Regions from separate parts of the Rhizobium sp. KNZ14-9A genome, predicted to be linked through region 3. Evidence: predicted binding sites of a transcription regulator. Region 3 holds the regulator's gene; each other region holds the start of a gene.
The links. The regulator PhoB, encoded in region 3, activates phosphate uptake and scavenging genes when phosphate is short. The targets are predictions, from matches to a motif close to TGTCATNNANCTGTCAT.
Positions count from the first base shown of each region.

Region 1: ACR9ZQ_RS24425 (TIGR03364 family FAD-dependent oxidoreductase) is a predicted target of PhoB. The motif match lies at 2,014-2,030, and genes of this name have one in related genera.
Region 2: ACR9ZQ_RS14195 (DUF47 domain-containing protein) is a predicted target of PhoB. The motif match lies at 2,085-2,101, and genes of this name have one in related genera.
Region 4: ACR9ZQ_RS26085 (NAD-glutamate dehydrogenase) is a predicted target of PhoB. The motif match lies at 4,280-4,296, and genes of this name have one in related genera.

Region 1 is NZ_JBPGXB010000002.1:3,545,193-3,552,673, reverse strand. Features, by position in the region: gene phnX (phosphonoacetaldehyde hydrolase) at 63-842, opposite strand; gene ACR9ZQ_RS24425 (TIGR03364 family FAD-dependent oxidoreductase) at 839-1,969, opposite strand; gene ACR9ZQ_RS24420 (M14 family metallopeptidase) at 2,074-3,135, opposite strand; gene ACR9ZQ_RS24415 (2'-5' RNA ligase family protein) at 3,206-3,814, opposite strand; gene ACR9ZQ_RS24410 (AAA family ATPase) at 3,990-4,709, opposite strand; gene ACR9ZQ_RS24405 (LysR family transcriptional regulator) at 5,074-5,970, opposite strand; gene ACR9ZQ_RS24400 (SDR family NAD(P)-dependent oxidoreductase) at 6,261-6,995, shown strand; gene ACR9ZQ_RS24395 (NADPH-dependent F420 reductase) at 7,169-7,481, shown strand, end outside.
Region 2 is NZ_JBPGXB010000002.1:1,566,859-1,574,339, forward strand. Features, by position in the region: gene ACR9ZQ_RS14180 (isocitrate lyase/PEP mutase family protein) at 1-244, shown strand, start outside; gene ACR9ZQ_RS14185 (DUF1254 domain-containing protein) at 295-1,320, opposite strand; gene ACR9ZQ_RS14190 (NUDIX hydrolase) at 1,477-2,031, opposite strand; gene ACR9ZQ_RS14195 (DUF47 domain-containing protein) at 2,143-2,787, shown strand; gene ACR9ZQ_RS14200 (inorganic phosphate transporter) at 2,787-3,791, shown strand; gene ACR9ZQ_RS14205 (NUDIX hydrolase) at 3,929-4,462, shown strand; gene ACR9ZQ_RS14210 (DUF1062 domain-containing protein) at 4,532-5,167, opposite strand; gene ACR9ZQ_RS14215 (SDR family oxidoreductase) at 5,565-6,305, opposite strand; gene ACR9ZQ_RS14220 (aldo/keto reductase) at 6,331-7,314, opposite strand; gene ACR9ZQ_RS14225 ((R)-mandelonitrile lyase) at 7,314-7,481, opposite strand, start outside.
Region 3 is NZ_JBPGXB010000002.1:3,312,778-3,320,258, reverse strand. Features, by position in the region: gene pstB (phosphate ABC transporter ATP-binding protein PstB) at 1-712, shown strand, start outside; gene phoU (phosphate signaling complex protein PhoU) at 757-1,470, shown strand; gene phoB (phosphate regulon transcriptional regulator PhoB) at 1,602-2,285, shown strand; gene ACR9ZQ_RS23255 (pyrroline-5-carboxylate reductase) at 2,416-3,204, opposite strand; gene ACR9ZQ_RS23250 (GcrA family cell cycle regulator) at 3,507-4,037, opposite strand; gene ACR9ZQ_RS23245 (acetylornithine transaminase) at 4,463-5,662, shown strand; gene argF (ornithine carbamoyltransferase) at 5,708-6,625, shown strand; gene ACR9ZQ_RS23235 (Hsp33 family molecular chaperone) at 6,717-7,481, shown strand, end outside.
Region 4 is NZ_JBPGXB010000002.1:3,889,638-3,897,118, forward strand. Features, by position in the region: gene ACR9ZQ_RS26085 (NAD-glutamate dehydrogenase) at 1-4,072, opposite strand, end outside; gene pdxY (pyridoxal kinase PdxY) at 4,349-5,224, shown strand; gene ACR9ZQ_RS26095 (carbonic anhydrase) at 5,285-5,926, shown strand; gene ACR9ZQ_RS26100 (GGDEF domain-containing protein) at 6,019-7,481, shown strand, end outside.

The sequences.
Region 1 (7,481 bases), 230 kb from region 3:
GATCTCCCTGTTTTCCAAGGGAGATATCACGCTGGATAAGCGCTGCAAACGCCGTCTGGCCTTTATCCCTCGAGCTCTTCGATGAGTGCTGGCAGGTCGGCCACGGTCTCGATGACGTAGTCGGCGCCGGCAGCAATCAGCTTCTCGCCGATCCGCTTGTGCAACTCGGCTCGCGCCTCCGGCGAAAGTGCATCCACCTCTTCAGGCGTCAGACCCGCCTCGTTGCCGGAGAGCGTCACGCCAACGGTAACGCAGCCTGCCGCGGCACCCTCGGCAATGCCGGGTTCAGTATCATCGACCTTCAGGACCGCAGAGGCCGGATAGACCATCAGGTCGAGGAAGCATTTATACATGCCGATCGGCGTCGGTCGGCCAAGCGGCAGATCGTCGGCACAGATCAGATTGTCGGGTGCATAACCCTGTTCAGCGGCAAGCGGCAGCACGCGCTCCATGATCGAGCGCGTATAGCCTGTCGTCGAGCCGATCTTCATCTGCCGCTCGCGCAGGTATTCGATCGTCTTGATCGCGCCAGGCACCAGCGCGCAGTAATCGGTCACGACAGCTTTGTTGAGCGGCACGAAGAGTTCGTAAACGCGGTCGATGGCCGCCTCGTCCGGAAGCGCGCCTTGCACCGCCTGCCATCGGGCGGCGATATGCGGTTCGGCCAGCATCGCGGCGATATGCGCACGCTTCGGGAGCCCCATCGGCTTGCGTGCGTCGGCGATCGTCACCTCGACGCCGAACTTGCCGAAGGTGTCTACAAAGGCACCCATCGGTGCGAAGGAGCCGAAATCGATGACTGTGCCGGCCCAGTCGAAGACCACTGCCTTGAATTGCGTCATGCTGCGCTCCCGTAAAGATCCTCGATGGTTTCTTCGCCGATGCCGAAGGCGGTCGAGGCACCGCAGCCTGCCGTCACCACGACGATACGCAGCGCATCGGAAGGCTTGTCGGTGAACCGCCAGCGGTCCGGGGAGGAGGCATAGGTGCCGACCCAGCGTTCGGCGATGAAGCGGCCCGGCAGGTTGAGCACGGCGTCCATCTCGTCGAGGGTCAGCCGGTCGATGCGCTCAAGGCCGAAGGGATCGGGCGTTTCGGAGTAATGGTGGCTGTCTCCGACGATCAGCGATCCGTCTTCCGATTGGGTGACGATCAGGTGGATGCCGTTTTCCCGCTCCGGCTTGAACTCCCGGTCAAGCCGCGCCTTCAGGGCAGTCGCTTCAGGCAACTCGGCATAACCGAGATAACGCCCGAGCCCGAGATCGGACATGACGGCGGTGCTGAGCGAGACCCGTTGCGCCGGCACGACACGCATCATCTGCAGCTTGCAGCGTGTGACGTTATATGCAGCGATCCGATCCGCAAACAGGCTCTTGAAATCGTCGCCGGGGCAAACAACCACCGTCTCCGCCTCGATCAGGCCGGTTGACGTCTCGATCCGCGGCGGCTCGACGGCGCTCACTGCTGTCGAGCGGCGGAACTCGATGCCATATTTGATTTCGAGATAGCGGGCGAGCAGTGGAACGGCCGTGCGGGATTCGACCCGCAGTTCATGGGGGCTATAGAGTGTGAAGCGCCCCGCTTCCGGTCGCAGTGCCGGCACAAGCCGCCGTGCCTCCTCGATCGTCAGTCTTTCGCAGCCTTCGCCCATCTCTGTGCGCAGGAAGGCGTCGATCACGGCTTCGGATTCGTCGAGCCTTGCGGCAAGGAGCAGCCCGCGCTGCAGGACGTCGACGCCTGCGTCATCGACAATATCGGCCCAGATATCGCGTGCCCGGCGTGCCTTGTCCCAGCAGTCGCCGGCCTGCTGGCCGGTCACCGTCACAAAGCCGAAATTGCGCACCGAGGCGCCATTTGCCTGTGCGTCGCGGTCAACAACGACGACCCGTTTGCCGCGCTTTGCCGCCGCCAGCGCATGCGCCAGCCCGACAATTCCCGCGCCGACGATCGCAATGTCGTAATGCGGCATGAAAGCTCCTTCGCAACATGTCTGCAACGGCTTGGCGGATTTTCTTGAAGCCTGTGTGACAGTTGCCCGGAGCCTTACATCCGCGTGTGGAAAAGAACGCTGGTTCAGTCTTCCAGCGTGCCGGCCTTTCGCGTTGCCTTGCTCGGCTTGTCGGCGGCAATCTTCATCAGGTCACCGCGCCGGCGCACCAGCCGGTCGGAAGTGCGGGTAAGAAATAGCCCGTCCTGCGGCGCCCGGATGTCGATATCGCCCTCGGCAAAACCGGGCCGGGTGACGATCGTCGCCAGAAGCTCTCCTTCCGAGACACGCTCGCCGATATTGCGGTGGAAGAGCACGGTACCGCCCTGCGGCGCACGCACGATCTCGACATTGTCGAGCGGCACGGCTGGTCCGGAGAAGGTCTTGTCTCCGGCTGCCCCGCCGTTGACAACACCGCGCCCGATCAGGAACTGCAGCAGGCCTTCGGCATCTTTCTCGGCCATATCGGGATAGACTTCGCGGCGACCGCGCAGTTCCACCGTCACCGAAAGCTTGCCCGGAAGCTTGGCCTTGCGCTCGCCCGGCACCTCATATTTCCAGGCAAAACCGACGGCTTCCTCGAAGGCGGAGCTTTCGCCATCCGAAAGCAGCACCGCTTCCATGTCGAGCGCATTGGCAAGGTCCGCTGCTTCCGGCCAGAAGGCTTCGTCGATATAGGCATATTGCAGCGATTCATCATCGCAATGCAGATCGAGCACCAGATCGGCTCCGAGCGCCATATGAATCAGCTCTCGCTTCAATCGATCCGTAGCCGGATAATAATCAAGACCGTCAAGCAACTCCTCCCGGTCGCGAACCGAGATCAGCGGGAAGTCCCGATTGAAATTGGTCCGCGATCCCAAATCGAACCGGCCCTGCAGCTCGCCGAAATGCGATTGCGCCGCCCCGATCGGATTTGCCTGCGGCACGAGCGTGATATCGCCGGCGATCCGTCCTTCGTTTTCGGCTTGCCTGAGTTGAAGGCAGAGAAAATGCGCAAGCGCGGTTCCCGGCAGTTCATTGGAATGCAATGCGGCCTGGATATAGACCTTGGGCGCCGCCGGATCGCTTCCCTTGAAACGCATGACGGGCAACCGCCATTCGATGCCGGGCGTATCGCCCGGGATGATGATCTCTGAAAGGTCCACTGTCTTGCTCCGCATGTACATATTGAGTGGGGAGTTTTATGCGAATCCCCACCCGCGGTGCAAGCGCAGCTCAGCCGAGCAGAGGCCAGCGGTTGATGACGTGATGCTCGCTCTTCCCGTAGATGCTGTGGATCAACAGGAACTCCTGGACTGTCCAGCGTACGGGTCGGTCAAGCTTTTCAGGCAGAACAGTCTTGCGATCATAGAGCATTGTCATGTGCGGCGTCAGATGTCCGCCGACATTATAGGGTAGTCCAGCCTCGTAGAGACCTTCTTGAATTTGGTTGCGAAGATCCAGCAGGCCTTCGTTTTCTTGCCTGCCGCAGATGACGAAGGCTTGCGGCTGGCCGGGATGCTTGAAGCTCATGGCTTCGTCGAGCACAATTTCGAACGGCTGGGCACGCACTGCCGCGGCAACTTGTTCAGCGCCGAACACGATATCATCCGGGAGCCGACGGTAGGCGCCGATGCCGTTCAGCGTGACATGAAGCACTGCGTTCGGCCGCGAGGGTCCGGTCAGAGCATGTCTATTGCGATACACTTGCGCGATGTCCAGCGCCTCGGATGCAGCTTCGATGGTTGGGCGAAGCGCGAAGAAAATCCTGTCGTGAAATTCCCCGCCAAGATTGGATTTCTTCTGGGGGCCTGCGCTATTCGGATCGAGTGGAAAATGAGGCATTTGAACTACGGACTACATCGCCCGCCTCCTTGTTTCGACAAGGAGGAGCATACCGAGATTGGCATTTCAGTCAAGAACAAAACATGAACAAAGAGCTTTGTGAGGATATTCAAAACAGAAACGGCTACCTTTGCGGCAGCCGTTTGCTGGCGTCAATCAAGCGCTGAGGAATGCGTTACGCGGCGTTCTTAAGGACCTCAGCCGCCTTTTTGGAAGACTTGGCGCGGGCTGCTTTCGGCGGTGCGAGACGAAGAACATCGTCTGCCAACAAGCGGGCATTGTCTTGCGCCTTGTCGAGATTGCTGACACGGGCAGGATCCATGGTATAGAGGCTGCCGCCTGAAACGAACATGTCGCGATAGGCGGCGCGCTCGATCAGCGCCGTGTCGATGACATTGACATGCTGCTTTGCGAGCAGACCTTTGACCGCCAGCAATGCACGCGTGGTGATGATCGAACTGATGCGCGTCAGCACGACCGAATGCGGGATGCGGATATCATGCTGGGCAGCAAGCTGCTTCATGATCTCAAGCACCTGCGCGCCGCCGACGGCGTCCATGGCGCAGCCCTGCACCGGAACCATTACATGATCGGAAAAGCCGATGGCCTTCGCCATCAGCGGGCTCAGACCGGCTGGCAAGTCGATAACGATATAACCGCCGCGCTTCTTGAGGTCCTTGATCTGCTGTTCGATCGTATCTTCGCTGACACCGGAGATGACGGCGAATTCGGCTGCGTCACCGGTCAGACGGTGCCAGCGGCTGGCCCACTGCTGGGGATCGGCATCCAGAACGGAAACGCGATGGCCACGGCGAGCCAGTTCTGTGGCAAGAACAAGAGCGACCGTCGTCTTGCCGGCCCCTCCTTTCGTATTGGCAAATGTAATGATTGGCATCGATTACCTCGGGTTGATGAGTTGGCGGCAGTCATCCCTGGGAGAGACGCGTCTCGGGCTTTAAGGAACAGCGACTTTCACAGTGATGAGATGAAAAGGTCAAACAGCAACCTTGCGTGGCGCTGTTTGGCCATGCTGTCTGAGGTTGATTTTTTCTGGGTGCAATCAGTGAGGAGCGGGCGATAGGGCAGCCGCGCCTCGGAGTTCTCCGCAAAAGTGGCATCTCCAGCCCGGCAAAAAAGACCGTCAGCGATGGTGAAGTCCGTCGCCGTCGGTAGTCTGGCCCTCGCGTCGGTTGCGATACGGCGTAACATTCGCGGATTGAACGACGCCGCTTCAAGCGTCGCCGGCGACCCGCCGCGCGTCAGTCGCGCGATAGGGACAGCCCGGCGAGAAGCGAAGCGTACGTGGCAAGCCTGCGGGATACGAACTCCGTGAAGAGCCGCACGCGCTTCGTCTTGCGTGTCTCCCCCTGTGTGAGAAGGAAGAGCGTTCCGTACATGTGCAGGTCGGTACCCGGCACTCTCACCAGTAGCGGGTCGGCATCTCCGACGAAGCACGGCAGGGTCGTAATCCCGAGCCCTTGCCGTACAGCAACGATCTGCGCCTCGCCGTCAGTGGTCCTGAACGGAACCCCCGTGGTGCGAACCTCACCCTCGCTGGCCCAATCCGGAATTCCATGAACACTTATGACGATCCACCGGATGGGATCAGGCGCGCCCGCACGCCACGCGGCTAGCAGATCGCGGGACATATAAATACCGCCGAATATATCCGGTCCCTTCAGGCCATGGAGATTGAGCGGCAGAGTTTTGCGGTCGTAGACGACGCGGATCGCGGCGTCGGCTTCTCGGTTGGTCAGATTTACCAGCTCGCCGGACGACAAGATTTCCATCTCGATGTCCGGATACAGACGCGCGAAATCGGAGAAGTCCGGCATGAGCAGGTGTGTCGCGAGGGGCGGTGCCAGTGTTACCCGCAGAAGCCCACGCACGCTCTGGTCGCGGCCAAAGACGCGCGTCTCCAGCTGGTGCGACGACGCCTCCATCTGGTCAGCGAGCTCTAGGACCTCCTCCCCTGCAGCCGTCAGGCGGTAGCCCGAAGGCAGCTTTTCGAACATCTGGGCCCCGAGCCGTTCCTCCAGTTGGGCGACGCGCCGCAGCACGGTCGAGTGGTTCACCCCAAGGCGCCCGGCGGCGGCCCGCACCGAGCCTCCGCGCGCGACGGCAAGAAAGTAGCGAACGTCATCCCAGTCGATCATGGTGCAATCCAGCACCGCTGGGGTGCGCCTTCCAAAGCCCGTGTCCAATACGTCGAACAGCATCTCGTATGTGAGTAGCACGGGCGGTCGTCATAGCCCATGCCGACAAGCGCGGCGCAATTCCGAACGGCGGACACCGATATGCGGGCTGGCGTCAGTCATCCAGCCGGATCGATTTCGCACCACCGATATGCGCGCTTCCGCACTCAACGCCCGACGCCCGCAGACCCATTTCGAGGGTCTCGGGGTTCTCCCCGAAGGACCAAATACGGAGTCTGAAAGGAAAAGTCATGGGAAAGCTTGAGGGTAAGGTTGCAGTCATCACGGGTGGATCGAGCGGCATGGCGCTGGCGAGCGCCAAGCGGTTCGTTGAAGAAGGCGCCTATGTTTTCATCACAGGCCGGAGACAGGAGTCGCTGGACGAGGCCGTCAATCTGATCGGCCGGAACGTGACCGGCGTGCGCGGCGATGCGTCCAATCTCGACGACCTCGACCGTCTGTTCGACACGGTCAAGCGGGAAAAGGGCAGGATCGACGTCCTGTATGCTAGCGCCGGCACGGGCGAAGCCGTCCCACTGGGCGAGATTACCGAGCAGCATTTCGATGCGACCTTCGGCCTGAATACGCGCGGCACGCTGTTCACGGTGCAAAAGGCGTTGCCGCTGTTCAACGATGGCGGATCGATCTTCATGACCGGATCAGTTGCTTCGGTGAAAGGTTTTCCTGGTTACAGCGTGTATGCGGCGAGCAAGGCGGCGTTGCACGCATTCGCACGCGGGTGGCTCAACGAGCTGAAGGGTAGGAATATCCGGGTGAACGTGCTGCATCCGGGGCCGATCGCCACACCGATGCAGGACCAAGTCCTCACCGAGGAGGCGAAGCAGATGTTCGAATCGCTGATCCCGCGGGGAAAAATGGGTCGTCCTGAGGAAATTGCGGCGGTCGCGCTGTTTCTTGCTTCAGACGATTCAAGCTTCGTGAATGGGGTGGAGTTGTCTGTCGACGGCGGCTTCTCGGCCATCTGAAATCGCGCCGGATCGCGGGAATTGTGGAACGACTTCGGCGCTGAACGGCCGGGCCGGCCGCACGAAGTCGTTCACCGCGGGACGCCTACGCGAAGGTCGCCATGCAGCCAAACGGATAACCCAGTGCCGTTGAGGGCCGGGGAATCGATGTCAACACAGATCGGAGAAACATTATGAGCTATGCGATTGTAGGATTCGGTAAGATAGGCCAGGCCCTCGCCCGGGCCTTCGCCCGTAAAAACATCGAGGTGGCAGTCGCGAGCCGCCGGACGCCTGAGGCGTTGGCGCCGCAGGCTCGGGCGATTGGACCCACGGTCGTCGCCAAGTCGCTGCGGGATGCACTCGAGGCCGACACGATCATCTTGGCGGTCCCGTTTGGGGAACATCGCGAGGTTGCGAAGATCCTGCCGAGCTGGAAAGGCAAGACGGTCATCGACGCGATGAACGCCTTGGTTCCCCTTGAGGAGCTGGACGGTCTCCTGTCCT
Region 2 (7,481 bases), 1.7 Mb from region 3:
CGACAAGCCCGTCAATGTGGTGATGGGCCTGAAGGGGCCGCGCTACAGCGTTGCCGAACTCTCGGCGGCAGGCGTGCGCCGAGTGAGTGTCGGCGGGTCCTTTGCACGCGCTGCACTTGGTGCACTGCTGCGGGCGGCCGAGGAGGTGAGATCATCCGGCACCTTCACCTATGCAGCCGATGCGATCCCGGCAGCCACGCTTAGCCAGCTTATGTCGCAGGAGAAACGCGGCGACCGGCAGTAAACCAGGAAGCCGGTGGGGGCCGGTTCGATATAGCCTGCGGTTTGTGCTCCTCACTTCCCCACCGGTTGCGGTTCCGGAAATGTCCAGCTTCCATCGAGGACCGGCTGGCGTGGGCGGTAGAGGCGGACGGTGTAATTCCAGCCCTTCATTACGGGCAAGCAATTGGCGATCTTGCCGTCGCAGCCGCCGAATTGCACCTTGACTGAACCGTCGGCATCCTTGTCAGCGGTGATATTGTTCAGCGTATAGGCATTGAGTTTGTTCTTCTCGTAGTAGCCTTTGCCATTGTAGACGCTGACCGACCAGAAGCCGCCGACGGGAACATCCTTGACCGAGAGCCGGTAGACCGTCTTGCCGTCGTTCTTCGGCGGCGTCTCGTTGAGGTAGGTCGCGTCCTTCTCGGGATTTCCGCCCCAGCCGACGGCGCTGCCGATGAGATGGCGGATCGGATCGACCTGATCTTTGGCCCCGAAGGCGCCCTTGAAATCCGGAATGGTCGTGCCCAGCACGATCAGCGCGTCACGGACCTTCTTCTGGCTCGCCTTGTCCCAGTCCGGGATCTCGAACGTTCCCGCATTTGCCTGGCTGATGGTGAGAGCGTTCTGGAGATTATGGACCTGCTTGACATCATCGGGGTCGTTGGGATCGACGAGGGTCCTGGTGCCGACGAGGATGTAGCGCGTGCCGGCCGCTGCCCGATCATAGGTGTAGCTGCCGGCGTCATATTTCACATCGCCGACTACGTAATGGTCTTCGTTGATGATCTGCATCGAGCGGAAGCGTTTGCCGGCGTCCGGAAGCGTGATGGTGACCGGCCCGGCATCGAGATCGATGACAGCGGATGAATAGAGCGTATCGCGGTTGGCCCGGATCACGGACTGATGATCGATGTCCATCGGTTCGCGATGATGGTTGAAGATACCGGTCTTGCCGCCGCCGTCCTTCACCGCATTGCGGAAATAGAGATCGGATTCGGCACGGGCGAAATTGTCGACGGTGACCGGCTTGGCCGTCTGCGCCCCGGCCTGTGAGGCGAGCGCAAGTGCCAGCGTGGCGATGGCGGCACGGCAGGCAATGCGGACAGGCACTAATGCAGGTGCAGGCTTTGACCACCTCATGGCTCTCTCCCGTTTCGGTCAATTTTACGAGGAAAAGCCTTTCACAGGCCCGATTTCGGGAGAAGTACGTTACCGTAAACCACGCCGTAAATGGCGGGCAGCAACAGCTGCGGCTCAGCCCTTTTTCCTGCGCTGCCGCTTGCCGTGCCGCGGGTGAAAATCGACGAGCAGGGATTTCAATTCGAGTTCGCGCACGCGCCGTGCCGCTTCGTCGGGGCTCACCCAATCCAGCATGCGTTGGCCGGTTTCGCGGAACTGCCCTTGCGTATGCTCCACTTCGATCTGGAAGATATCGACGATGCAGGGCGCGACGTCGCCGTCATCCAGCTCCTTCAGATAGGTGTAGCGGCCGACCGGCTGCTTGCTTACCGTTCCGCGCACGCCGGCTTCCTCCCAGGCCTCGATGGCGGCTGCCTCATGCGGCTTCTTCTTTTTCATCGGCCAGCCCTTGGGAATGATCCAGCGGCCGCTGTCGCGCGTGGTGACGACGAGGACTTCGATTTCGGAGTGATCAGTCTCGGCACCGCCGTTTCGGTAACGGAAGCAGAGCGCGCCATATTGCTGGCGAAAGGCGCCGGAGAAAAGCTTCTCGGGTCTTTCTGCAAGCTGCTTCAGCAGGGGCTTTGAGGGTCCGGCGTAGGATTTTGCGCCTTTTTTGCGGGATTTCATGACATCTAGCATTGTCAAATTTTACTTTTTCGATCAATTGCCTGCGACGCTTTATGACAGATTTATGACAGTCTTCTACGACAGTCCCCGGTTCAGGAAGGATCGCCCGAGATGATGAGCGTGTTTCGCAAGATGATGCCGCGGGAGGACCGCTTCTTCGAGATGTTCTGCAGGCATTCGGAGACGGTCGTCGCAGCCGCCCATGCTATGGAAAAGCTGTTGAAGGGCGAGGCGGTTCAGGAGAATTGCGACAGGATCATCGCACTGGAAGACCAGGCTGACGACATCACCCGCGAAGTGCTGGTTGCTGTCCGGCGCAGCTTCATCACGCCCTTTGACCGCGGCGACATCAAGGATCTGATCCAGTCCATGGATGATGCGATCGACATGATGCACAAGACGGTGAAGATCATCCGCCTGTTCGAGCAGACGAGTTTCGACCCGCTGATGCAGGAGATGGGCGGGGAGATCGTCAAGGCGGCGGCCCTGATGGAGGAAGCAATCCCGCTTCTCAACAAGATGGGTGCGAATGCGCAGCGGCTGGCTGTCATCGCCGAAGAGATCACCCGGGTCGAAGGCCGCTCCGACGAACTGCATGACGAGGGGCTCAAGGACCTCTATCGCCGGCATGGCGCCAGCGGCAATGCCATGGCCTACATGATCGGCAGCGAGATCTACTCCAATCTGGAAAAGATCGTCGACCGGTTCGAGGACGTGGCCAACGAAATCAGCGGCGTCGTTATCGAGAACGTCTGATGGAAGCCTCTCTCTCCCTTCCGCTGCTGATCGGGCTGATCGGTGTGGCACTGTTCTTCGATTTCCTGAACGGGCTGCATGATGCGGCAAACTCGATTGCGACCATCGTTTCCACCCGGGTGCTGAGGCCGCAATATGCCGTCGGCTGGGCGGCCTTCTTCAATTTTATCGCCTTCCTGTTTTTCGGCCTGCATGTTGCCGAAACGCTCGGCACCGGCATCATCGATCCGGCCATCGTCTCGCCGCAGGTGATCTTTGCGGCACTGATGGGGGCGATCGTCTGGAATATCGTCACCTGGCTGTTCGGCATTCCCTCTTCGTCGTCGCATGCGCTGGTCGGCGGGCTCGTCGGCGCCGGCTGGGCGAAGGTCGGCTTCAGTTCCATCGTCTGGGGCGGCTTGTTGAAGACGGTCGGTGCGATCTTCATGTCGCCGGCAATCGGCTTCCTGCTCGCGCTGTTCTTCGTCCTTGTCGTCTCCTGGATCTTCGTGCGCCAGACGCCCTTTGCCGTCGACCGCACCTTCCGCTTCATGCAGTTCGTGTCGGCCTCGCTCTATTCGCTCGGACATGGCGGCAACGATGCGCAGAAGACCATGGGCATCATCGCCGTTCTTCTCTTCAGCCAGGGGCAGCTCGGCCCGAGTTTCCATGTGCCGCTCTGGGTGGTCATCTCCTGCCAGTCGGCCATGGCGCTCGGCACGCTCTTCGGCGGCTGGCGGATCGTTCACACGATGGGCTCGAAGATCACCAGGCTCAACCCGATGCAGGGGTTCTGCGCCGAGACCGGCGGGGCGCTGACGCTGTTTGCCGCGACCTGGCTCGGCATTCCCGTGTCGACGACGCACACGATCACCGGAGCGATCATCGGTGTCGGTGCCGCGCGACGCCTGTCGGCCGTGCGCTGGGGTGTTGCGGGCAACATCGTCATCGCCTGGGTGGTCACCATGCCGGCTGCCGCTGCCATCGCGGCCGCCTGCTATGGGATTGCAAGCCTGTTTGCCTAAGGGCAGGGGTCCGCTCGATGTATCGGATACCCTAATTTTAGGGGTCACTATTTTCGATCGGATGTTGCGCTCTATTCTCCATGCAAGGAGAAGGAGACAACGAGCGGACCATGCATTTACCCAGGCATTTATCTGAATTGAATGAGGAAACCCCGGCAAAGACAGGCCGCCGCGAGATCGACCAGTGCGGCGCCATCTGCTGCCGCGTCGAGCGAGGCGGGAGGCTGAGCGTACTGCTCGTCACCAGCCGCGATACCGGACGATGGGTGATCCCGAAGGGCACTCTCGGAAGAAAGGAGAGGCCCTATCGCTGCGCCCAGCGCGAGGCTTTCGAAGAGGCTGGGATCATCGGCAGGGTCAGGAAGAAGCCGCTCGGCTTTTACACCTATCTGAAGGATCACGAGACGCCGCTGACGGTTTCTGTTCATCTGCTGCGGCTGGAGAGCGAGGCCGCGCATTTTCGCGAATATGCCGAGAGGCAGAAGATCTGGATTTCTCCGGCGGAAGCAGCGTTACTTGTCGAGGAGCCGGAGCTGCAGGCGCTCTTCCGGTCCATCGATACGGATAATCCCCTGACATCGCAGGACCGGCTAAAGCCGCGCCGGATTGCCGGGCGGCGGCCGGTGCATGAGGCGGCGGTATCGCTCGCCACGTCGCCGGCATCGCACTGACGTCCGTCAGTTGCGCGGAATGGACTTTGAAATGACGAAGGCCCGGTATACGGGCCTTCGCGTTACAGGCTATCGGGGACTGCCGGTCGCCAAGGGTCCCCAGGAGAGCTCGCGATCCGCGATGGTCGCAAGATCGACCACCACTTCGATGCCGGTCCTGACACGCCGCCGCAGGATGTCGGCGCGATCGGAATTCGTCCGGAGCAGGCCCTTCTCGTGCAGCGTCTGAAGCCGCGTGCGCGAAAGCTTGAGCTCGGATGCCAGCAGACGGTCGAGACGTGTGCCCGCAGGCAAGGGCACCGCCAGTTCGATCTCCAGCCGCGTCCAGTCGGCGGCCTCGCGCAGCACCTGCTTGCCGATCTCGAATTCAGGGAATTCGTCGACGCGCTGCGACTTGCGTTTCAATGCGTCGAGGTTGAAGCTTTCGGCGCGGATCCATTTGACATCGTTGGACTGGAGTGCGTCGAGCGTTGCCGGATCGATGTCGCGGACATTCTTGCGCTCGAAGAGCGGCCGGTTCCAGGTCTCGTCGCAGGCCAGGCATTTATAGATCAGCCAGGCATCCAGCTTGCGGCCATTGGCGTTCAGCCGGATCTTGTCACTCGATTGAAAGGCTCTCAATCCGCCGCATCCGCCACAGGCAATCCAGGGCTGAGGGGCGGTTTTCGGGGTAATGGTCCATCGGACCCGAAGTGCATAGCACATAGTATCTTGGTCTTCCGTTCGGAAGTCCACCAAGATGGCGCGTGAGAAAACCCATGAGGGCGCGGCGTGGCGATGCTTTCGGATGGGTGAAGAGCAGAGACAGCGGAGCTGCACTGGCGTTCGGAACAATGCCAAACCGGTCTCTTGCCGCCACCCGATGAACGTGTTCAACCGCCGATAGCCCGCGGCTATCCGGCGATAGGGGTGAAACTGGATTGAGACCGGTACTTACTTAGGCAAAGTCTACCTCGATGCGCCTATGCTCTTCGCGGATACGGATAGCAAATGATCGGCTCAAAGGGGAGAGCGACGCCGCAGCCCGATGATATCGGCTGCGGCATTGCGGCATTTATGCAACTTTGTGCTGAAGGTTGCTTCGTCTGCCAGCTTGTTCCCGTCAGAGTTCCTGCGCAGTCGGCCGGAACAGGATCTCGTTGATATCGACATCGTCAGGCTGGGCCATCGCGAAGGCGACCACCCTTGCGAAGCTGTCGGCCGGGATGGCGTAGCGTTCGTAGAAATCGGCAATGCCGACCGCGACATCGGCCTCGGTAACGCTCTGCGGCAGTTCGGACTCAACGGCACCGGGCGAGACGATCGTCGTGCGGATATTGTAGGGCTTCACCTCCTGGCGCAGGCCTTCCGAGATGACGCGGACGGCAGTCTTGGTCGCCGCGTAAACGGCGCTGCCGGGCCGGACCTTGTGGCCGGCGACCGAGGAGACGTTGATGATATGGCCGCTCTTCTGTTCCTTCATATGGGGAAGGGCGGCGGCAATGCCGTAGAGCACGCCTTTGAGGTTCACGTCGATCATCCGGTCCCAGTCGTCGATCTTGCCGCGCTCCAGGGGCGAGTGCGGCATGAGGCCGGCATTGTTGACGATGACGTCGATGCGACCATGCAGGCGGACGGCCTGATCGACGAGGTGCTTGACCTGATCAGCCTGCGTCACGTCGGTTTCGATGGCGGAACCCTCGACCAAGCCGATCTCGGCCACCAGCGCCTTGAGCCGGTCGATCCGGCGGGCGCCAAGCACGACCTTGGCGCCGGCATTGGCAAGATGACGGGCGGTTGCTTCGCCGAGGCCGCTGCTTGCGCCTGTGATGACAACCGTCTTTCCCTTGATATTGTCGGTCATGACAACTCCATTCAAGGTCGGCAACTTACCGGCCGACGCGGGCCTGCAGGTGCGCCGGATAGCGATCTCCCTGCACGGTGACATCAGATAGGGCGGCCTCGATCTCTTGCAGGTCCTCAGCGGTGAGTTCGATTGCCGCGCCCCCGATATTCTCCTCCAGCCGGTGCAGCTTGGTGGTTCCGGGGATCGGGGCGATCCACGGCTTCTGGGCGAGCAGCCAGGCGAGGGCGATCTGCGCCGGGGTGGCCTGTTTGCTCGCGGCGATCCCGCTCAGCACCGCAACGAGACCTTGATTAGCCTTGCGGTTTTCTTCCGAAAAGCGCGGCACGACGTTACGGAAATCCGTCTTGTCGAAACTGGTGCTCTCGGTGATCGCGCCTGTCAGGAACCCCTTGCCGAGTGGGCTGAAGGGCACGAAGCCGATGCCGAGCTCTTCGAGCAGCGGCAGGATTTCCTTCTCGGGCTCGCGCCACCAGAGGGAATATTCGCTCTGCAGGGCGGCAACGGGCTGCACCGCATGCGCCCGGCGGATCGAGCCGGCGCCGGCCTCGGACATACCGAAATGCTTGACCTTGCCTGCGGCGATCAGATCCTTCACCGCGCCCGCGACATCCTCCATCGGCACTTCGGTATCGACGCGATGTTGGTAGAAGAGATCGATGCAATCCGTGCGCAGTCGCTTGAGGGCAGCATCGGCTACCTCCCGGATGCGCTCGGGGCGGCTGTCCTGGCCCTTGCTGACATCACCGTCGCGAAAGCCGAATTTGGTGGCGATCACCACCTGATCGCGGAAGGGTTCGAGGGCTTCGCCGAGCAGTTCCTCGTTGGCGCCCTGGGAATAGGCTTCGGCCGTATCGAAGAAGGTCACGCCGCGGTCGAAAGCGGTGCGGATGAGGGTGATGGCGGCCTGCTTTTCCGTTGCCGGGCCGTAGCCATAGCTCAGCCCCATGCAGCCGAGGCCGAGGGCCGAGACTTCGGGGCCATGCGTTCCGAGTTTGCGCTTCTGCATTATCGTATCTCCATCAGGTGATATTGTTCGTCCGTGACCTTCTCCATCCAGTCGACGGGACTGCCGTTGAGCTTTTCAGCGATGGCGATGTGGCTCATGGCCGTGCTTGCCGTGGCGCCGTGCCAGTGTTTTTCGCCGGGTGCGAACCAGACGATGTCGCCCGGCCG
Region 3 (7,481 bases):
GAAGCGCGCGCTTTTCGATGTCAATCTGAACGTCCGCGAAAACACCGTGACCGCCCTGATCGGCCCGTCGGGCTGCGGCAAGTCCACCTTCCTGCGGTCGCTGAACCGCATGAACGATACGATCGATGGCTGCCGCGTCACCGGCAAGATCACGCTCGACAGCGACGATATCTACGATCCCGACATCGACGTGGTCGAACTTCGCGCCCGCGTCGGCATGGTGTTCCAGAAGCCGAATCCGTTCCCGAAGACGATCTATGAAAACGTCTCCTACGGACCGCGCATCCATGGCCTTGCCAAGTCCAAGGCCGACCTCGACCAGATCGTCGAGACGAGCCTGCAGCGCGCCGGCCTCTGGAATGAGGTCAAGGATCGCGTGCATGAATCCGGCACCGGCCTGTCCGGTGGTCAGCAGCAGCGTCTGTGCATCGCACGCGCCGTTGCCGTCAGCCCGGAAGTCATCCTGATGGACGAGCCCTGCTCGGCGCTCGACCCGATCGCGACTGCAAAGGTCGAAGAGCTGATCCATGAGCTGCGTGAAAACTACACGATCGTCATCGTGACGCATTCCATGCAGCAGGCCGCGCGCGTATCACAGCGTACGGCAATGTTCCACCTCGGCAACCTGGTCGAGGAAAACGACACCGACAAGATGTTCACCAATCCCGACGATCCGCGCACCCAGGACTATATCATGGGCCGGTTCGGCTGATTTTGGCGATGTGAAGCCTTCCCGATTTTCGAGGACAAAGCCCCATGGCATCGACACATATTTTTTCCGCTTACGATGACGATCTGAAATTCCTGTCCCGGCGCATTTCCGAGATGGGTGGTCTTGCCGAACAGATGGTCGGCGAGGCCGTCCGTGCGCTGGTCAACGGCGACACTGCGCTCGCCCAGAAGGTCATTTCCGACGACGTGATCCTTGATCACGCGGAACGCGAAATCAACGACAAGGCGATCGTCACGATCGCCCGTCGCCAGCCGATGGCCTCCGACCTTCGCGAGATCATGGGTTCGATCCGCATCGCTGCCGACCTCGAGCGTGTCGGCGACCTCGGCAAGAACACCGCAAAGCGCGTCATCGCCGTCCAAAGCACCGGCGTTCCGCGCAAGCTCGCCCGCGGTCTCGAGCATCTCTCCGAACTGGCGCTCGTCCAGCTCAAGGAAGTGCTCGACGTCTATACGACGCGTTCTGCGGACAAGGCCAAGTCCATCCGCGAGCGCGACGACGAGATCGACGCGATGTACACCTCGCTGTTCCGCGAACTCCTCACCTACATGATGGAAGATCCGCGCAACATCACGAGCTGCACGCATCTTCTCTTCTGCGCCAAGAACATCGAGCGTATCGGTGACCATGCGACCAACATCGCCGAGACGATCTACTACATGGCAACCGGCGCCCAGCCGGAAGGTGAGCGTCCGAAGGACGACAGCTCCAATACCGTCGGTGCGGTGACGGAGTAATCCGGACCTGCCAATTGCGTGCGCGCCCTGCGCTGGGGCGCGCAAAGGTCGCAGCCAATTCCAAGTTTCTGCATGGTCCCTTGCTTAAATCACCCCCGGTTTAAGGATCATGCATTAGGAGACTGACACGCATGATCCCAAGAGTTGCAGTTGTTGAAGATGAAGAGGCGCTGAGCGTGCTTCTCCGCTACAACCTCGAGGCTGAAGGTTTCGAGGTGGATACGATCCTCCGTGGCGACGAGGCCGAAATCCGGCTTCAGGAGCGCACGCCGGACCTGCTCATCCTTGACTGGATGCTGCCGGGCGTTTCCGGCATCGAGCTCTGCCGCCGGCTGCGCATGCGGCCGGAGACCGAGCGTCTGCCGATCATCATGCTGACGGCACGCGGCGAAGAGAGCGAACGCGTTCGCGGTCTCTCGACCGGCGCGGACGACTATGTCGTCAAGCCCTTCTCCACGCCGGAACTTGTTGCTCGCGTCAAGGCGATGCTGCGTCGCGCCCGTCCGGAGGTTCTCTCCACCGTTCTGAAGTGTGGTGATATCGAGCTCGATCGCGAAACCCATCGCGTTCATCGCAAGAGCCGCGAAGTCCGCCTCGGCCCGACCGAATTCCGCTTGCTCGAATTCCTGATGTCGTCGCCGGGCAGGGTCTTCTCCCGCTCGCAGCTTCTGGATGGCGTCTGGGGCCACGATATCTACGTGGACGAACGTACCGTCGACGTCCATGTCGGCCGCCTGCGCAAGGCGCTGAACTTCTCCAACATGCAGGATGTCATCCGCACCGTCCGCGGCGCGGGATATTCCATGGAAGCCTGATCCGAGTGATCGGAGGTCACGAACGGGTCGCTCGGTTTCGCCGGGCGGCCCGCTTGTCTATCTGACACCCCTAGCTTCTTATGAAAGCCGACACCAGGCGCCGAAAGCGGACCTCGAGAGAACCTGCTTTCTACAGACGAATGCGTGCGAGAACTCGATCAAGAGCCTTTTGCAGAGCCGCAGTGCCACCGAAATCGCGAAAGTCTTCGAGCACCTGTTCATTCAATCCGCCCTTGGTCGAATGCTCGCCGATGAGTTCATCAAAACTCGCGACAGGTTTCGAACGGGCAGCATGGGCGAGGCCGGAAAACAATTGACGGAGGTAGGCGTCGCCAGCCGTTCTCGAAAGCCCTTGGCTCTGCAGCCAGGTCGACGTCTCGTCCAGGATGCCGAAATAGGTGGCCATCAGGCAGCTCGCCACCGCGAGAAGTTCGAACTCAGGTCTGTTTTCAACCTGGATCGCCGTTCCGAGCGCCGAAAAGAGGGCGTGGGAAACCTCGTCGGGCGGGTAGATCGCAGTCGCGCCCTGAAGATCTGCGATGTACGGAAGTGGAATTGCCAGGCTCAGGCGAACTGGCTGATCGATCCACGCCAGCAGTTGATCCATTGGCGTGGCCGCGACGAAGCTGATGACATGGTGGCCCGGCCGAAATCGGAGCGAGCGGATGACCTCCTCGGCAATTTGCGGCCTCACGGCCACAAATACGAGATCGGATCGGTCGAGAACATCCTGGTTCCCCAAAGCGATCGACACATTCCGGTTTGCCGCCGCAAGGCGGGCGGCGACGCTTGCGTTGCGCGGTGACAGCACTACCGGTGTGTCGCGAAACGCTGTCTTGCCCAATCCGGTGACGACGGCCTCGGTAATCGTGCCCGTCCCGACGAACCCCATTGTCATCCGCTTTGGATCGATCTCCATTGGCACCCCTGAGTGACTGTTTGCGCTATGCTACTCCACGGGAATACGGCATCTGTATCAGAAAATCGCGTTACAGCGCCAGGACCACCATTCTATGCCAGTTTAGGGCTGAAACGCATTGGTGGCGTTGGCCACATAACTTCGCATTGTCAGGCATGGTGAACGACCGGCGGAGATCGGCCTCCGGCAGATAGTCGTGGTCAGGAGCGGTTTTCCAGCCCTCCTGTGCCGACTAAAAAATACGCCCCTCTGCGCGTCAGCGAAGAGGGGCGGCGGATGCTGCATCTGTTGAGAAGGCGCGGTCAGGCGACCCGGACAGCCTTGCGGCGTTCGCTGACCGGCTGGTAGGCGAGGCGCTGGTGATAGTTGCAATAGGGTGAGGAATCCGGGGAGTCGCAGCCGCAGAAGTAGAAGTCGTCCTTCAGCGGATCGCCGACCGGCCACTTGCAGGTGCGCTCCGTCAGTTCCGTCAGGCCAAGGCGGCGTGAAATCGGCACGACCACATTCTTGGCCGGCACGTATTCCATTTCCTCGACCGTTTCGATCTCGATCTCTTCCTTCAGCATCGTTGCGCCCTGCTGGCGGGTAACGGTGCGGGTGGTGATGCGAGACGCATAGTTCGGGGCGCGTGGAGCCGACGTATTGCGCTTCGTTGCGCGCGCAGCGGTTGCCGTGCCGCCGGCCTTGGCGCGGCCGGGAAGACTGAGCCGGTGAACCTTGCCGATAACAGCGTTTCTACTCACTCCGCCAAGCTGCGCAGCGATCTGGCTGGCGCTCAGCCCCTCTGACCAAAGCTTCTTGAGCTTCTCGACACGCTCGTCTGTCCAGTTCATTGCCCTGTCTCCACCTTTCGCGTTGGTGATGGCAGAATCCCTCACCGTTGCCTCGGAAGTCTCCGAAGCAAGAAACGCCTGATCAATTTTGGTGACTAGTTCCGCCGCATGCAGTCTAGTAATTGAACTTTAACCTAGTGTGAGCCTGACTCTGTGACAAGAGTTCGCGTGAATCCGATGAATCCGAATTCAGGGTTTTCCCCAACTTGCTTCCCCGGAGAGTCATTTCTGCAACATTAGCTGTTGATAGACCTGCAAGTCTGATTTGAGGCTTGACGCATGTGCTAAATCTTCAGTTTTGTTGACATTGCAGTGCGAAAAGTAAATAGTGCTCCCTGCCGCCGCAAGGCGGCATTTTTGATTTTTCGGGCCTGGTTTTCTTAGCCGGAGTCCGTTGCCTTAGAGCCTGACCAGGAGATTGCGCCATGGCTGAAGCCTCGCCGCTTTATGATACCTATTCTCGTGCCCCGCTGCGGTTCGAGCGAGGCGAAGGCGTGTGGCTGATCACCGAAACGGGCGAGCGATATCTGGATTTCGGAGCGGGCGTTGCCGTTACCTCCGTGGGGCATGGCAATCCGCACGTTGTGGCCGCTCTCAAGGATCAGGCCGACAAGGTCTGGCATCTCTCCAATATTTATGAAGTGCCGGGGCAGGAGAAGCTTGCCAAGCGTCTGACGGATGCCACTTTCGCCGACAAGGTGTTCTTCACCAATTCAGGCGCCGAGGCTCTCGAGTGCGCCATCAAGACTGCGCGCCGCTATCAGTTCTCCAAGGGGCATCCGGAGCGCTTCCACATCATCACCTTCGATGGCGCCTTCCACGGCCGTACGCTGGCGACCATCGCCGCCGGCGGCCAGGAGAAATATCTCGAAGGTTTCGGCCCGAAGACCCCTGGTTTCGATCAGGTGCCCTTTGGCGATGTCGAGGCTGTCCGTGCCGCTATTACCGACAAGACCGCCGGCATCCTCATCGAGCCGGTGCAGGGCGAGGGCGGTGTCCGCCCGGCAACGTCCGAATTCATGAAAGCGCTCCGCCAGCTGTGCGATGAGCATGGCCTGCTGCTGATCCTCGACGAGGTGCAGACCGGCGTGGGCCGTACCGGCAAGCTCTTCGCTCATGAATGGTCGGGTATAACGCCCGACATCATGGCGGTTGCCAAGGGCATCGGCGGCGGTTTTCCGCTCGGCGCCTGCCTTGCGACGGAAGAGGCCGCTTCCGGCATGAAGGCGGGCACGCATGGTTCCACCTATGGCGGCAACCCGCTGGCCATGGCTGTCGGTAACGCGGTGCTCGATGTCATCCTGGCCGAGGGCTTCCTGCAGCATGTGCGTGATGTCACTCTCGTCTTCCGCCAGGGCCTTGCATCGCTCAAGGATCGCTATCCCGACGTGATCGAAGATATCAGGGGCGAAGGGCTGTTGCTCGGCGTCAAGGCTGCCATTCCCTCGGCAGAGCTGCTGAAGGAAATCCGCGCAGCCCATCTTCTGGCGATCCCGGCAGGCGATAATGTCATCCGCCTGCTGCCGCCGCTGGTCGTAACCGCCGAGGAGGCGCGCGAGGGTCTTTCCCGTCTCGAACGCGCTGCCGAAAACATCCGTGCCGCCAAGGTCAAGAAGACCGCTTGATAGGACAATGCCCCGCCCGCCGGCGGGCGTAGCAGGTAACGAACAATGGCTTCCCCCAAACACTTCCTCGATCTTTCCGCCGTCACCGGATCCGACCTCAGAACCATCATGGACGATGCCAAGCTGCGAAAGCAGGCTTTCAAGGCCGGCACGGCCGACAAGCCGCTCGCCGGCAAGATGCTCGCCATGATCTTCGAGAAGCCGTCCACGCGAACCCGCGTCTCCTTCGATGTCGGCATGCGCCAGCTCGGCGGCGAGACCTTGTTCTTATCGGGCACTGAAATGCAGCTCGGCCGCGCCGAAACGATCGGCGACACCGCCAAGGTTCTGTCGCGCTATGTCGACGCGATCATGATCCGCACGACCGACCACAACCGTATGCTGGAGCTCGCTGAGCATGCGACCGTGCCGGTCATCAACGCGCTGACGGATGATACCCATCCCTGCCAAATCATGGCCGATATCATGACCTTTGAAGAGCATCGCGGCCCAATCAAGGGCAAGACGATCGCCTGGACGGGTGACGGCAACAACGTGCTGCATTCCCTGGTGGAGGGGGCTGCCCGTTTCGGCTACCGCATGAACATGGCAGTACCCCTTGGTTCCGAGCCGAAGGATCACTATCTGAACTGGGCCCGCAATGAGGGCGCCGAAATCATGCTTTACCATGATGCTGACCGTGCGGTCGCCGGCGTCGATTGCGTGGTGACCGATACCTGGGTCTCCATGAATCAGGAACATCGGGCTCGCGGTCACAATGTCTTCCAGCCTTATCAGGTCAATGCGCATTTGATGGCGCAGGCCGGCAAAGACGCATTGTTCATGCACTGCCTCCCCGCTCACCGCGGTGAGGAGGTGACGGACGAAGTGATCGATGGCCCGCAATCCGTGGTCTTCGATGAAGCGGAAAACCGTCTTCATGCGCAGAAGTCGATTCTTGCTTGGTGCCTGGGCGCGATCTGAACCATAATCGGATGTCGCGAGTTCCAAACTCGCGGCTGCGCAAGCAGCCGGTGCGCTGGCCGGCTGCTCTGACAAAACAGGAGTGAAAGCCATGGCAGAAGCTGCCGCCGCCCTCGGCGAGTTCGATTTCGCCGGCGATGATCATGTCGTCCCCTTCCAGGTGGAAGGGCTGGATGTGCGCGGTCGCGCTGTCCAGCTCGGCCCAATGCTGGATTCAATCCTCGAACGCCACCATTATCCCACGCCCGTCGCCCGCCTTCTGGCGGAGGTGGTGGTGCTCACGGTGCTGCTCGGCACCTCGCTGAAGTTCGAGGGCAAATTCACTGTCCAGACCAAGAGCGACGGTCCCGTCGATCTCTTGGTTGCCGATTTCTCCACGCCGGAAAATGTCCGGGCCTACGCTCGCTTCGACCAGGCCTTGCTCGATAAGGCGATCGCGGCTGGCGAAACGGAGCCGGAACAGCTTCTCGGCAAGGGCGTTCTCGCCTTCACCATTGATCAGGGCAAGTTCAGCCAGCCCTATCAGGGTATCGTGGCACTTGACGGTACCTCGCTGGAAGACATTGCAGGTGTCTATTTCCGCCAGTCGGAGCAGATCCCGACGCGCGTGCGCCTTGCCGCAGCCGAGCTCTTCGACCGCGACGAGAACGGTAAGCCGCGTCACCGCTGGCGGGCAGGGGGCCTCGTCGCCCAATTCCTGCCGGAAGCGCCGGAGCGTATGCGCCGGCCCGATCTTCATGGCGGTGATGGCGACACGGCTGCGCGCGCCCATGTTGAGGATGATGCCTGGACGGAAGCCCGTTCGCTCGTTGAAACCGTGGATGCCGATGAACTGACCGATCCGCTCGTTGGCACC
Region 4 (7,481 bases), 580 kb from region 3:
CACTGGCGACGATCGCGGCGCGTACGACCTCAGAGGCAGAGGCCGCTGTGGCATCCATCATGCTCACGGTAAAGCCCGGCCCGCCGCGGTTGATCGCCTCATTTGCGAGGACGGTCGCGACGATTTCCCGCTTCAGCCGGTGGGTGTCGATGTCGGATGCGTTCGACTTCTGCATCTTGGCCGGGAAGTAGTTGAATAGCGTGCTGATGAAATAAGGGTCATCAGGCAACTCACTGGCGATCAGCGCGTCGAAGAGGACGATCTTGGCATAGGAGAGCAGCACGCCGATCTCGGGGCGCGTCAGCGGCCGTCCGGCCGTATAACGTTCGGACAGCGAGGCGTCGTCGGGAAGCGTCTCGACCTTGCGGTTCAGTTGGCCGGCTGCTTCCAGCACGCTCATGAAACGGCCGAGTTCCAGGCCGTTTGCCGTTCCTTTGCGGGATGTCAGTGAGATCGCCAGGGACTGCAGGTAGTTGTTGCGCAGCACGAGTCCGGCCACTTCATCGGTCATGCTGCCGAGAAGCTGGTCGCGCTTTGCCCGGTTGAGGCGCTGTTCATGCATGGCGTTTGCCAGCGCGATCTTGATATTGACCTCGACGTCCGACGTGTTGACGCCGGCAGAGTTGTCGATGGCATCGGAATTGCTGCGTCCGCCCTTCAGGCCATAGGCAATGCGGCCCTTCTGCGTGACGCCGAGATTGGCGCCTTCGCCGATTACCTTGGCGCGCACTTCGTCGGCCGTGATGCGGATCGGATCGTTGGCGCGGTCGCCCACTTCCGCATCGGTTTCCGACGCGGCCTTCACGTAGGTGCCGATGCCGCCAAACCAGAGCAGGTCGACCGGGCTCTTCAGGATCGCCGTCATGATCTCGAAGGGCGTGGCGACCGCCTTGTCGATGTCGATTGCGGCTACGGCCTCCGGCGTCAGCGTAACCGACTTTGCCGAGCGCGAAATGATCATGGCGCCTTTCGAGAGCACGGACTTGTCGAAGTCCTGCCAGCTTGAGCGCGGTAGGTTGAACAAGCGCTGGCGCTCGGCGAGCGTCTTTTCCGTATTCGGGTCGGGGTCGATGATGATGTCGCGATGATCGAAAGCAGCGACCAGCCTGATCTTCGGCGAAAGCAGCATGCCGTTGCCGAAAACGTCACCGGACATGTCGCCGACGCCTGACACCGTAAAGGGTGTCGTCTGGATATCGATGTCCATTTCGCGGAAGTGGCGTTTCACCGTTTCCCAGGCGCCACGGGCAGTGATGCCCATTTTCTTGTGGTCGTAACCGGCCGAACCACCCGAAGCGAAGGCGTCGTCCAGCCAGAAGCCCGCTTCCTGAGCAAGGGCATTGGCGGTGTCGGAAAAGGTTGCCGTGCCCTTGTCGGCAGCGACGACGAAATAGGGGTCATCGCCATCGAGACGCACCGTGTTATCAGGCGGGACGATGTCGGCGCCGGAGATATTGTCAGTGATGGAAAGCAGCGTACGGATATAGGTTTTGTAGGCTTCCCTGCCTGCATTGAAGACCTCATCGCGGCTGCCGCCGATCGGCAGTTTCTTGGGATAGAAACCGCCCTTGGCACCGACAGGCACGATCACAGCATTCTTGACCTGCTGCGCCTTCACGAGGCCCAGAACTTCGGTACGATAGTCCTCGGCGCGGTCCGACCAGCGCAGGCCGCCACGGGCAACGCGGCCGAAGCGCAGATGCACGCCTTCCACTTCCACGCCATACACGAAGATTTCACGGAAAGGCTTCGGTTCCGGTAGGCCGTCGACCAGATACGGGTCGAGCTTGAAGGCGAGCATCGCCTTCGGTGTCCCATCGGCATTGCGCTGGAAATAATTGGTGCGCAGCGTTGCATCGACGATATTGACATAGCGGCGCAGGATACGGTCGTCATCCAGGCTCGGCACGTCGGCAAGCTCGGCTTCGATTGCCTGATGCAGTTCGGCGAGCTTCTTGATACGCGCCTTTTCCGACAGCTTCGTATCGAGCGTGTCGTGGAACAGGCGGAAGATCGAAGCGGCGATAACAGGATATTTGTCGAGGGTGGTTGCGATATAATCCTGCGAATAGGCGATGCCGGCCTGGCGCAGATAGCGCGCATAGGCGCGCAGCACACTAACCTCGCGGGCCGAGAGACCGGCCGACAGGATCAGCCGGTTGAAGCTGTCATTGTCGATCGTGTCACTGAAGGCTGCGACGAAGGCTTCTTCGAGCGGTGCGCCAAAACGTGCGAGGTCAATGTCCGCACCGCTGCGAGCCTCGAGTTCCATGTCGTGCAGCACGACAATGTTGATGGCGCTGTCGGCGGCCGGAACTTCGATATCGAAGGTCCGTTCGCTCAGGACGTTGAAGCCGAGGTTTTCGAGTAGAGGCACGCGGCGCGACAGCGGCAGCTGCTCGCCGCTATGGAAGATCTTCAGCGACAGGATGCGGCCGCGTTCATCGTCCTGGCGATAGTAGAATTCGATGCGGATCGGCTCGCCGGCGGCGCATGCGGCGATGTCGGGCAGATCGCCGACCGCTTCATCCGGCGTGAAGGCTTCCTGGAAGGCGTTGCTGACGCCGAGCTTCGGCGCCTTGGGGCCGGCGAGCATCTCGAAGCGGCTGTCCCAGCGCGCGGTGATCTGGCGGATCGTCTCCTCGAGCTTGGCCTGATGGATGCGTGGCGTCTTACCGCCCGAGCGGCCGATGATGAAGTGAACGCGAGCCACTCCACCTTCCGGGAAGGCCGGATAATAGGCGGAAACACGGCCGTCATAGACGGTTTTCAGATAGGCGCCGATGCGTTCGCGCACGATCGAGTCATATTCCTCGCGCGGCACAAAGATGATGACCGAGACGAAACGGTCGAAATGGTCGATGCGCGGCAGCACCCGCACGCGCGGGCGATCGGCGAGGTCGTTGATCTGTTCTGCAAAGGTCGCGAGCAGCGGGGTATCGATCTGGAAGAGATCATCACGCGGATAGGATTCCAAGGTGTTGTCGAGCATGCGGCCGGAGTGGCTCATCGGGTCGAAGCCGAAATGCTCCTTCACCTTTTCGATCTTGGACCGCAGCAGCGGGATTTCGGTGGCCGAGGACGTATAGGCTGTCGAGGTGAACAGGCCAACGATGCGGAGTTCCCCCGTTACGTTGCCCTGTGCGTCGAAGCGCTTGACGCCGACATAATCCATGTAGGCGCGGCGATGGACAATGGATTTCACGTTGGCTTTGGTGACGATCAGGAAATCGGGACCATCGAGGAAGGCGAGAATTTCCGGCGTCGTCGTCACGGCGTCCTTACCGGTGCGCAGAACAAGAACCTCGGGATTGGAGAGAATGCCGAGGCCTGTTCCCTTGTCGCGTTCGACCTTGGAATCGGGACCCTTGCCGGAATAGACGTAGTCGCGCATGCCGAGGAAGGTGAAGTTCTCGTCACGCAGCCAGGTCAGGAAGGCGATGGCCTCGTCACGGTCGGCTTTCTTGCGGCTGGCGTTGTAATTCGAAAGCTCTGAAATCACTTCATCGACGCGGGCAAGCATCGGCTTCCAGTCGGAAACGGCAAGCTCTACCTGCTCGAGTACCGCCTTGATCCGCTTGATCAGGTCGGCGGCCTGGGAGGGGCTCAGAGGCGAAATGTGAAGCTGGATGTGGCTCACCCGCTTTGCCGGGTCGCTCGGCACATCGGCGGAATAGAGTTCCGGAGCCTTGCCGTCTTCCAGGATCAGGATCGGATGAACTGCCATGTAGATGTCGCGGTAGGTGCTGGTCACCTCACCCATGACGGATTCGTAGAGGAAGGGCTTATTGTGATCCGTCACCGAAAGAATGGAGATTGCAACGCCATCGGGCGTGACATCGGCGACCGTGTCGATGCTGACGCGCGGCACCTTGCCGTTCCAGGCGCCGAGCTCGGCTGCCGAGTGTACGGCGGAAAGCGCAAGCATTTCCGGCGTGTAGAGTTCGAGGTCGTCGCCGCTGGCACGGCCGAAGAGGATTTCGGGATCGAGATGGGGTTCGCCGGTCGCGGCCGCGATTTTGCGCGCGCTCTCGATCTGCTTTTCCCGTTTTGGATTGTTTCTGGTGGCCATGGATCATCCCCCCGATTGTTTTGATGTGGGCAAGGTAGCAGAAGGTTCTTCGAAAGAATCCTTAAAAGAGCGCTTCGAAAAGTAGTTTTCGTGCTTTTTTGGCTATGCTGGCGAGAGATTTCGAAAGCTCTTAGGTCGTTTTATGCCAATCGACGGCGAAATGACTTTATCCGGCTTTTTCGTCCCGCCGCACATTTCCACGCTCCCGTGAAGAATGGTTGACAGCGCCTCGTCAAAAAGATCATCAACGGCGGTCGAAATTCGGATTCGGATGCCATGTCGGAAAACGCAGCGGGCGCAGTCATCGTCATCTCCAGCCATGTCGTGCGGGGGTCAGTTGGAAATCGTGCTGCTGTCTTTGCGCTGGAAACGCTCGGCCATCAGGTCTGGGCGCTGCCGACGATCGTGCTGCCCTGGCATCCCGGCCATGGCCGCTCGACACGGCTGACCTTCGCCGAGGCCGATTTCGAGGCGGCGATCGACGATCTCATCCGCGCGCCGTGGATCGGCGAGGTCAAGGCCGTCTTGTCGGGCTACTTCGGCAACGCAGCCCAGGCCCGTTCCGTCGCGAAACTCGTTGCATCCTTGCGCGAGAAGAATCCGGAGCTGCTCTATGTCTGCGATCCGGTCATGGGTGATCTCGGCGGCCTCTACGTGCCGGAAGCGACAGCCGAGGCGATCCGTGACCATCTGATACCGCTTGCCTCGCTCGCAACGCCGAACCGGTACGAACTTGCCTGGCTTTCAGGCGCGGCACTCGATGACAACAACGCGGTCATGGAGGCCGCTCTTTCGCTCGGCCCCTCACGCATGCTGGTCACATCGGCGGTGCCGATGATGGCGGGGGGCACCGGCAATCTCTATCTCTCCGGAAGGCACGCCCTCCTTGCTGAACACCGTGTCGTTGAAAACCCACCAAATGGGCTCGGCGACCTGCTTGCCGCCCTTTTTCTCTCTCGCCTGCTCTCGGGAATGGAGGATGAAAAGGCGCTGCAGCTGGCGACCGCCAGCGTGTTCGAAGTGTTGGCGCGCGCTGTCAAGCGCGGCAGCAACGAGCTGATGCTGGCAAGCGATGCCTCCAGTCTTTCGACGCCCATGGCAATGGTGCAGATGCGTCACCTCGTCCATCCTGCCCAGCGGCGGAAAAAATAGGTCTCAGGCTTTTGCAGCGCAGCAGTTGATCTTGGCTCACACGCGCGCTAATCCAGAGACATGATGAGCTTCCCTAACTCCCTGCTGGACGGTTATCGCAACTTCATGAGCGGGCGATATGCCGATGCCCGCGACCGGTATCGGCAGCTTGCGGAAAACGGGCAGAACCCGACGACGCTCGTTATTGCCTGTTGCGACTCGCGCGCGGCTCCCGAACTGATCTTCGATGCAGGGCCGGGCGAACTCTTCGTCATCCGCAACGTCGCCAACATGGTGCCGCCTTATGAACCGGATGGCCATTTCCATTCCACGTCGGCAGCGCTCGAATTCGCCGTGCAGGCTCTGAAGGTCAAGAATATCGTTGTCATGGGCCATGGCCGCTGCGGCGGTATCCGCGCAGCCCTTGATCCCGATGCTGAGCCTTTATCATCCGGTGATTTCATCGGCCGCTGGATGTCGCTCGTTCGCCCTGCCGCCGAGCAGATTGGCAGCAACAACGTCATGACGCCGGCCGAACGGCAGACTGCGCTGGAGCGGGTCTCCATCCGCAATTCGATCAACAATCTCAGATCTTTCCCTGATATCAAGGCTCTCGAAGAAGAGGGCAAGCTGGAGCTTCACGGCGTCTGGTTCGACATTTCGACCGGCGAGCTCTGGGTGATGGATTCTGAGACACTCGATTTTATCCGTCCCGAAATCTAGGGATAGACCGCTTTAGCAGTTTTTTAAGATATTCCACTAAGCTGCGCTTGCAGGCGGTATATGCGCGTGGATCAGTTATGAATTTCGAAGTGCTGAAATTCAAGAATATCAGAAGGGCAGTACTAGCCGCCATTCTGCTGCCCTTCGTCTTCATGATTGTCGAAGGAGTGGTGTTGATCCGCTCCTCGCTCATGCAGTACCGCGCGCTCGAAAATGACCATCTCTTTGCCGATGTTCTTGCTCGTGGAGGATCGATTGCTGCCAATGAGATTCTGGCGGAACTCGTCGCGACGCGAACCTACATCAACAATCCGGACGAGATAACCAGGGCGGCCATGATGGAAAGGCGCAGCGCGCTCGACAGCGAACGCGCGCGTTTCAACGCCAGTCTCCCGCCCGTTGAAACACTTGATCTCGGTCTGCAGTCACAGCTTTCCGATCTCCGTCTTGCTTACAGCCGTATCGTTGCGGCGCGTTCGGCGGTCGATCGAGGTTATTACGGCAAAGGCGGCAACCCCGTTCATATCTATGGTCAGGCCGGATTGAAGCAGCTTGGTCTCGTCTCGTCGCTTTCGTCGAGGATCCATGATCCCGTGTTGATGCGCAAATCCAGCGAGCTGATGAGTATCCTGCTGACCTACTACGGTGAGCGGCTGATCGGCAACCTTGGCCAGCGTTATTTCGACCAAACCGACTTTTCCGCCATGTCACACGAGCAGCTCGTTCAAGGCGAAATGATGCTCGGTAACGGCATGGATCGCCTGCGTTTTCATTCTTCCTCGCCTGTCGTCCGGGAGATCCTTGCCTATAGGGCTCAGCCCGACGAGGTCTGGGCCGATACCTTCACAAAGGCCATGGTTTCGGGTGCGCTGCGGCCGGACAAGGCGATCCGAGACAAATGGATTGGTATCCAGAACGAGCGGCTGGATTTCCTGCGGCAGAAAATCGCCTCCGTAACCGATGATATTCATGTGACCGGACAGAAGCTGTCGATGCGCTCGCACATTCACATGACGATCGTGCTTGCGTTGTCATCCGGACTGGTTCTGCTCGTTGCCCTTATTGTGGCGCTTGCGGTTCGGGGCATCCGTCTCGTCGCCCGTGTCACCGAAGAGCGTGAACTGCTCATCAACGAACTGCGCAATGCTGCCCAAACCGATCTTCTGACGGGCCTTTATAATCGCCGTGGCTTCGAGGCTGCCGCTTTGGCGCTTCTGATGCAGGCTGAGTATGGATCACGCTGGATTTCGGTCGTGCTGTTCGATCTCGATCACTTCAAGAAAATCAACGACGTATATGGCCATGACGCAGGCGATATCGTGCTGAAGCACGTAGCCGCCGTCGCGCGGGAAAGCTTTCGCTCCTTCGATCTGCTGGTGCGCCACGGCGGCGAGGAGTTCATGGCATTGCTGCCGGATTCGACACCTGAGGATGCGGCGATCGTTGCGGAACGTGTCCGATTGGCCATCGAGGCTGCTGACATCGCGCTGCCGAGTGGCGAGCGGCTGCGAGTTACGGCAAGCTTCGGCTGCGCGGGGCGTGCAAATGCCGTGAG